DNA from 2 places in the Lysinibacillus sp. LK3 genome. Region 1 is predicted to be linked to the other one. Evidence: a T-box and tRNA genes for the amino acid it is inferred to sense, from the RefSeq annotation. Region 1 holds a T-box; the other holds one or more tRNA genes.
What was found. The T-box of region 1 lies ahead of ileS (isoleucine--tRNA ligase). A T-box ahead of a tRNA ligase gene usually reads a tRNA of that ligase, here a tRNA-Ile.
Positions count from the first base shown of each region.

Region 2: it encodes a tRNA-Ile, which carries the amino acid that the T-box ahead of ileS (isoleucine--tRNA ligase) is inferred to sense. The anticodon was not compared.

Region 1 covers NZ_LDUJ01000024.1:17,773-21,165, forward strand. The annotation lists gene ileS (isoleucine--tRNA ligase) at 1-1,980, opposite strand, end outside; T-box leader at 2,093-2,316, opposite strand; gene VK91_RS17485 (DivIVA domain-containing protein) at 2,413-2,937, opposite strand; gene VK91_RS17490 (RNA-binding protein) at 3,033-3,393, opposite strand, start outside.
Region 2 covers NZ_LDUJ01000011.1:71,472-74,864, reverse strand. The annotation lists rRNA gene rrf (5S ribosomal RNA) at 45-160, shown strand; tRNA gene VK91_RS06940 (tRNA-Val) at 172-247, shown strand; tRNA gene VK91_RS06935 (tRNA-Asp) at 252-327, shown strand; tRNA gene VK91_RS06930 (tRNA-Thr) at 336-411, shown strand; tRNA gene VK91_RS06925 (tRNA-Tyr) at 419-502, shown strand; tRNA gene VK91_RS06920 (tRNA-Trp) at 507-580, shown strand; tRNA gene VK91_RS06915 (tRNA-His) at 629-704, shown strand; tRNA gene VK91_RS06910 (tRNA-Gln) at 714-788, shown strand; tRNA gene VK91_RS06905 (tRNA-Lys) at 802-874, shown strand; tRNA gene VK91_RS06900 (tRNA-Arg) at 893-969, shown strand; tRNA gene VK91_RS06895 (tRNA-Pro) at 985-1,061, shown strand; tRNA gene VK91_RS06890 (tRNA-Ala) at 1,077-1,152, shown strand; tRNA gene VK91_RS06885 (tRNA-Ser) at 1,166-1,258, shown strand; tRNA gene VK91_RS06880 (tRNA-Phe) at 1,265-1,340, shown strand; tRNA gene VK91_RS06875 (tRNA-Gly) at 1,346-1,419, shown strand; tRNA gene VK91_RS06870 (tRNA-Ile) at 1,424-1,497, shown strand; tRNA gene VK91_RS06865 (tRNA-Asn) at 1,504-1,580, shown strand; tRNA gene VK91_RS06860 (tRNA-Glu) at 1,582-1,653, shown strand; gene VK91_RS06855 (nitric oxide synthase oxygenase) at 2,223-3,269, shown strand; gene VK91_RS06850 (hypothetical protein) at 3,319-3,393, shown strand, end outside.

The DNA.
Region 1 (3,393 bases):
GAAATCAGCAATATTGCCGTGTAAGAAACGGAAAGTATTACGAATTTTACGATACACTTCAGATACTTGCTTTAACATATCCATAGAGATGCGGACATCTGCTGTATAGTCAACAGAAGCAACCCATAAACGAAGTATGTCTGCTCCATACTGATCCATTACTTTTTGCGGAATAATCACATTCCCTAAAGATTTACTCATTTTACGTCCTTCACCATCAAGTACAAAACCATGTGTTAAAAGTCCTTTGTATGGTGCATAGCCGTTAATAGCTACAGATGTAATAAGAGAGGAATTAAACCAACCACGATGTTGGTCAGAACCCTCTAAATAGAGGTCAGCTGGATATTTCATACCACGTTCTACTAGTACACCTTGGTGTGATGAACCGGAATCAAACCATACATCCATAATATCATTTTCTTTTGTAAATTCGCCGTTCGGGCTACCTGGATGTGTAAAGCCTTCTGGTAATAACTCTTTTGCTGTTTTTTGGAACCAAATATTTGATCCATTCTCACGGAATAATGCTGAGACATGACTAATTGTTTCAGGTGTAATAATAGGTTCACCATTTTCAGCATAGAAAATCGGAATCGGCACACCCCACGCACGTTGACGTGAAATTACCCAGTCTCCACGATCACGAATCATATTATAAAGACGAGTTTCTCCCCAAGCTGGTGTAAATGCTGTTGCTTTTACAGCCTCTAATAACTCCCCACGGAATGCTTCAACAGATGCAAACCATTGTGGTGTCGCACGATAAATAACAGGCTTTTTCGTACGCCAGTCATGTGGATAGGAGTGCGTAAAGAAATCAAGCTTTTCTAACGCTCCTACTTCTTTTAGTTTTTCTGTGACGAGTTTATTTGCATCATTATAAAACACGCCTTCAAAGCCAGGTGCTTCATCTGTATAACAGCCACTATTATCAAGAGGGCTAAGAATACCTAAACCGTACTGTTTACCAATATGATAATCGTCTTCACCATGCCCTGGGGCTGTATGAACACAACCTGTACCCGCTTCAGCAGTTACGTGTTCACCTACCATAATAAGCGATTCACGATCGTAGAATGGATGTTGTGCTACAATACGATCTAATGCCTCTCCTTTTACCTCTTGTACAACCTCATAGTCTACCCATCCAAGCGTAGTTGCCACTGACTCTAATAACTCTTTGGCAATGATGAATTTTTTATTAGCCACTGCAACTACTACATAGATAAATTCAGGATTCAAAGAAATCCCTAAGTTTGCTGGTAATGTCCATGGTGTTGTTGTCCAAATGATAAATTTAGCATCTGCTGGAACAACACCCTTCGCATCCTTAATTGCAAAGCTTACATAAATGGATGGAGATTTGATGTCCTTATATTCAATTTCAGCTTCCGCCAAAGCAGATTCAGAAGAAGGAGACCAATAAACCGGCTTTAACCCTTTATAGATATAACCTTTTTCCGCCATTTTACCGAATACTTCAATTTGACGAGCTTCAAACTCAGGCTTTAATGTAATATATGGATTTTCCCAATCACCTCGAATGCCTAGACGGCGGAATTGGGCACGTTGATTGTCAATTTGCTCATAAGCATACTCTTCACAAAGTTGGCGGAATGCTGCTACTGACATTTCTTTACGTTTTACACCTTTGTTAGTCAATGCTTGCTCAATTGGTAAACCATGTGTATCCCAACCTGGAATATAATTGACATGGTAGCCAGTCATGGAGCGATGACGTGTAATCATATCCTTCAATACTTTATTTAGAGCATGGCCTATATGGATATCACCATTTGCATAGGGAGGACCATCATGTAGAACAAATTCTGGTCGACCTTCCGTACGCTCCATCTGTAATTTGTTAATATCCATGCCATTCCATTTTTCTTGCATTTTTGGCTCATTTGCCGGTAAATTTCCACGCATTGGGAAATCTGTTTTTGGCATTAATAAAGTATCTTTGTATTCAACCATTAAAATTCCTCCTTTATTTTACACAAACAGGTAGACATTTTTCTCATAAGACAGTTATTGGCAAAATTATCTAAAACGATTCGGAAACAAACAAAAAAAGCCCTCAATCCCACTAAGGGACGAGAAGCTTCTACTCGCGGTACCACCCTAATTGTAGTACAAAAATTTGCACTACCTCTTAAAAGCACGTTTAACGTCGTGCATCACGAAATAACCTACTTTTTTCAGTTATTTAGCTCAGAAGTGATGTTCAATGCTAGTTGTATGTTTGGGCTCTCACTGTCCCCAAATCGCTTAACAACGCCTAACAAATACTGTCTTCGTCTCTGCTTTTATGCATATCTGTTCAAAATAATTACTATTACAAAGTATATGAAATTCAAACAATCGCGTCAAGTTTCATTTGTCAATTACAGCAATTAAAAAGAAATGTTAAATATCCTCAGAATCCTGTGCTTCTTCAACAGATGCTTGAATTTCTGTTAAATCGATATCATATTGCAGCAAATGATCCCAGTCATCTGCATTAAGTAAATCCAGCTGTGCTTCTACAAGCATCTTGAAACGATTACGAAATACCTTAGATTGCTTTTTAAGCTCATCAATTTCAATCGTCACCTTACGAGCCTTCGTCAAAGCTTCATTGACAATTCGATCAGCATTTTTTTCAGCTTCTTTTACAATGAGCTTTGCCTCTTTTTGAGAATTTCTTCTCACTTCATCAGCCGCTTCTTGTGCAACGACAATAGACTTCTGCAAAGTTTCTTCTAAGGTGTTGAAATGTCTCGCTTGTTCTAAAGCCATCTCTAATTGCTTATCAACCTCTTTTTTTTCACGAAGCAGAATTTCATAGTCTTTAATAATCTGATCTAAAAATTCATTTACTTCATCTTCAGCATAACCTCTGAAGGCTTTTGTAAACTCCTTATTATGTATATCAATAGGTGATAATGGCATACAATCCTTCTCTCCTTTACATGTACATTCGTAATTCCTATTATACAATTGTTCCGACAACTTAGCAGTAAAAATTAATGAAATTTACTTCACTTTCAGCTTTTTTGGGCCAATCGACCGACTTGAAGACGGATTTTATCTTTTTTTGTTCGGCCTTCAGTCATAATAATTTTCACCCTACCACTTCCACGTATCGATAAAATATCTCCCTCTTGTAATTCAAAAGCAACTGTATCTCTTTCTGTCCAATTTACACGAACTTTTTTCCCAGTAATTAAAGCTTGAGCTTTTTGGCGTGATACATTTAATACAGTCGCAATAATTACATCTAAGCGCATGGAAGATACTGTATGAGATTCCTCCAACCATTCTTCCTCATTTACAATAAGGGAATCCGCTTCTTTTAAAGACTCAATATGCACCTTAACTTTACCAATACCTGTTAAATGTAACCGA
Region 2 (3,393 bases), on a different contig from region 1:
TCGTTTATCTAGTTTTGAAAGAATAAGTCTTTCAGCTGAATAAGTGAAGTGATGATGGCAAAGAGGTCACACCCGTTCCCATACCGAACACGGAAGTTAAGCTCTTTAGCGCCGATGGTAGTTGGGGGCTTCCCCCTGTGAGAGTAGGACGTCGCTTCGCTTATTTTTTGTGGAGGATTAGCTCAGCTGGGAGAGCACCTGCCTTACAAGCAGGGGGTCGGCGGTTCGAGCCCGTCATCCTCCACCATTTTGGTCCCGTGGTGTAGCGGTTAACATGCCTGCCTGTCACGCAGGAGATCGCCGGTTCGATCCCGGTCGGGACCGCCATTATTATTGCCGGTGTAGCTCAGTTGGTAGAGCAACTGACTTGTAATCAGTAGGTCGTGGGTTCGACTCCTATCGCCGGCACCATTCCCTTGGAGGGGTAGCGAAGTGGCTAAACGCGGCGGACTGTAAATCCGCTCCTTAGGGTTCGGCGGTTCGAATCCGTCCCCCTCCACCATTTTAGGGGCATAGTTCAACGGTAGAATAGAGGTCTCCAAAACCTTTGGTGTGGGTTCGATTCCTACTGCCCCTGCCAGGTATTGAGGTACTCGTTCATAATACAGCTAATATAATCTATATAGTGGCGATTGTGGCGAAGTGGTTAACGCATCGGATTGTGGTTCCGACATTCGTGGGTTCGATTCCCATCAGTCGCCCCATTTTAAAATTGGGGTATAGCCAAGCGGTAAGGCAACGGATTTTGATTCCGTCATGCCTAGGTTCGAATCCTAGTACCCCAGCCATTTTTAATTTCACGAGCCATTAGCTCAGTTGGTAGAGCATCTGACTTTTAATCAGAGGGTCGAAGGTTCGAGTCCTTCATGGCTCATCATTTTTTAATTAACATGCGCCCGTAGCTCAATTGGATAGAGCGTCTGACTACGGATCAGAAGGTTATGGGTTCGACTCCTGTCGGGCGCGCCAATAAAATCATGTTTACGGAATGTAGCTCAGCTTGGTAGAGCACTTGGTTTGGGACCAAGGGGTCGTAGGTTCGAATCCTGTCATTCCGACCATCTTTCATGATAAATGGGGCCTTAGCTCAGCTGGGAGAGCGCCTGCCTTGCACGCAGGAGGTCAGCGGTTCGATCCCGCTAGGCTCCACCATTGTAATATTTTTGGAGGTATACCCAAGTCTGGCTGAAGGGATCGGTCTTGAAAACCGACAGGCGGGTAACACCGCGCGGGGGTTCGAATCCCTCTACCTCCTCCATTTTTCGGGTCAGTAGCTCAGTTGGTAGAGCATTAGATTGAAGCTCTAAGTGTCGGCGGTTCGATTCCGTCCTGACCCACCATTATTGCGGGTGTAGTTTAATGGTAAAACCTCAGCCTTCCAAGCTGATGTCGTGAGTTCGATTCTCATCACCCGCTCCAAAATGGGCCTATAGCTCAGCTGGTTAGAGCGCACGCCTGATAAGCGTGAGGTCGATGGTTCGAGTCCATTTAGGCCCATATTATTCCGAAGTAGCTCAGTTGGTAGTAGCACCTGACTGTTAATCAGGTTGTCGCAGGTTCGAGTCCTGCCTTCGGAGCCACGGCCCGTTGGTCAAGTGGTTAAGACACCGCCCTTTCACGGCGGTAACACGGGTTCGAATCCCGTACGGGTCATCAAGCATGTAGCACAGATGTGTGTTACATGCTTTTTTCTATTCTCCTGTTCTTTAAACGATAAAAGATAATGCAATAGCAGAAAAAGACCTATTTGCAAGGTGAGGGACTGAATTTAATTCCCCTAGCATCTTACTATGGGCTCCTATAAGCCGTTTCACTTACCACGTACACTTCCATGGTCAATACTTTTGTGAAGGCTGCTTGACTTCTCTAGTATAGCGATACAGGCGAAATCCTGGCCAGAGAATTTGTGAAACTGGTTCTGCTCTATGCGAAAGCGAAGCAACAGCAGCAAGTAAGTAGCCCAGAACGTATAGCTTTTTCACATTTACAAAAATTCTATTGATTTCTTTGTTCTACAACCCCCTGAAAAAGGCTACATGACTACTGTAGCCTTTTTATAATAATTAAAATCTTTCTCCCTTACATTCTCTTAAGAAAGAGAGTCTATAGAGTAAATATGAACAAACTATTTCATATATAAAATATGTATGTTTTTTCAATTACTATTTTCATGGTGCTTGTTGTTTTGTTCCTCTAATATGAGGATAAGTGGAGGAATCGATATGAATATACAGGAGATACAGCAATTTTTAAGTCTATATCAGACAGAACAAAATGAATCAGAACTTTGGTTAAAGAATAGATTACAGGCAGTTAAGGATGCAGGTAAATATCACCCAACAACAGAGGAGCTAGTTTTTGGCGCACGTGTGGCATGGCGAAATAGCAATAAGTGTATTGGACGTCTGTTTTGGCAGTCACTGCATGTGGTAGATGCACGTGATGTTTTAGATGAAAAGGCTATTTTTCAAAAATTACTAGAACATATTGATTATGCGACAAATCATGGGAAAATTCGTCCAACTATAACAGTGTTTGCTTCAGATAGAGTACGGATTTGGAATCATCAACTAATTCGTTATGCAGGCTATGAAACAGATGCAGGCATTATTGGAGATTCACAGTCCATTAAATTTACAAAAGTGTGTGAGTCGTTAGGATGGAGAGGTAAAGGAACTGATTTTGATGTACTACCACTCGTTATACAGGTAGATAATCGTGCTCCTCAAATGTTTGTAATTCCTGAAGAAAATATAGTAGAGGTCTCAATCCGTCATCCAGAGTCAAACGATGTGGAAAAATTAGGAATGAAGTGGTATGCCGTACCTATTATTTCGAGTATGCGTTTTCAAATGGCTGGAATTGATTTTCAAGCAGCTCCATTTAACGGCTGGTATATGGGAACAGAGATTGGCGCACGAAATTTAGCAGATCATGATCGTTATAATATGTTACCTGCAATTGCAGAGATTTTTAATCTTGATACAACCAAACAATCGTCTCTTTGGCGTGATCGTGCTTTAGTAGAACTTAATATTGCTGTTCTTCACTCATTTAAAGAAGATGGTGTGAGCATTGTTGATCATCATACAGCAGCTCAGCAGTTTAAATTGTTTGAGGAGGCAGAAAAATCAACAGGAAGAGAAGTTACAGGCAACTGGACATGGTTAATCCCACCACTTTCCCCTGCCACAACTCATATATTCCATAAACCCTATGTAAATATTTATCATACACCAAATTATTTTTATCAAAAACCATGCTATTAGTGTAAAAGAATTGTTTACTTTCGATACTTTTGATGAGAGAGGGCTTACTATGTTAGATCAGCAAATTCCCAATATCCCATGGAGACAATTGACGACACCTTATGGTAGAGGTACAGCCATTCCT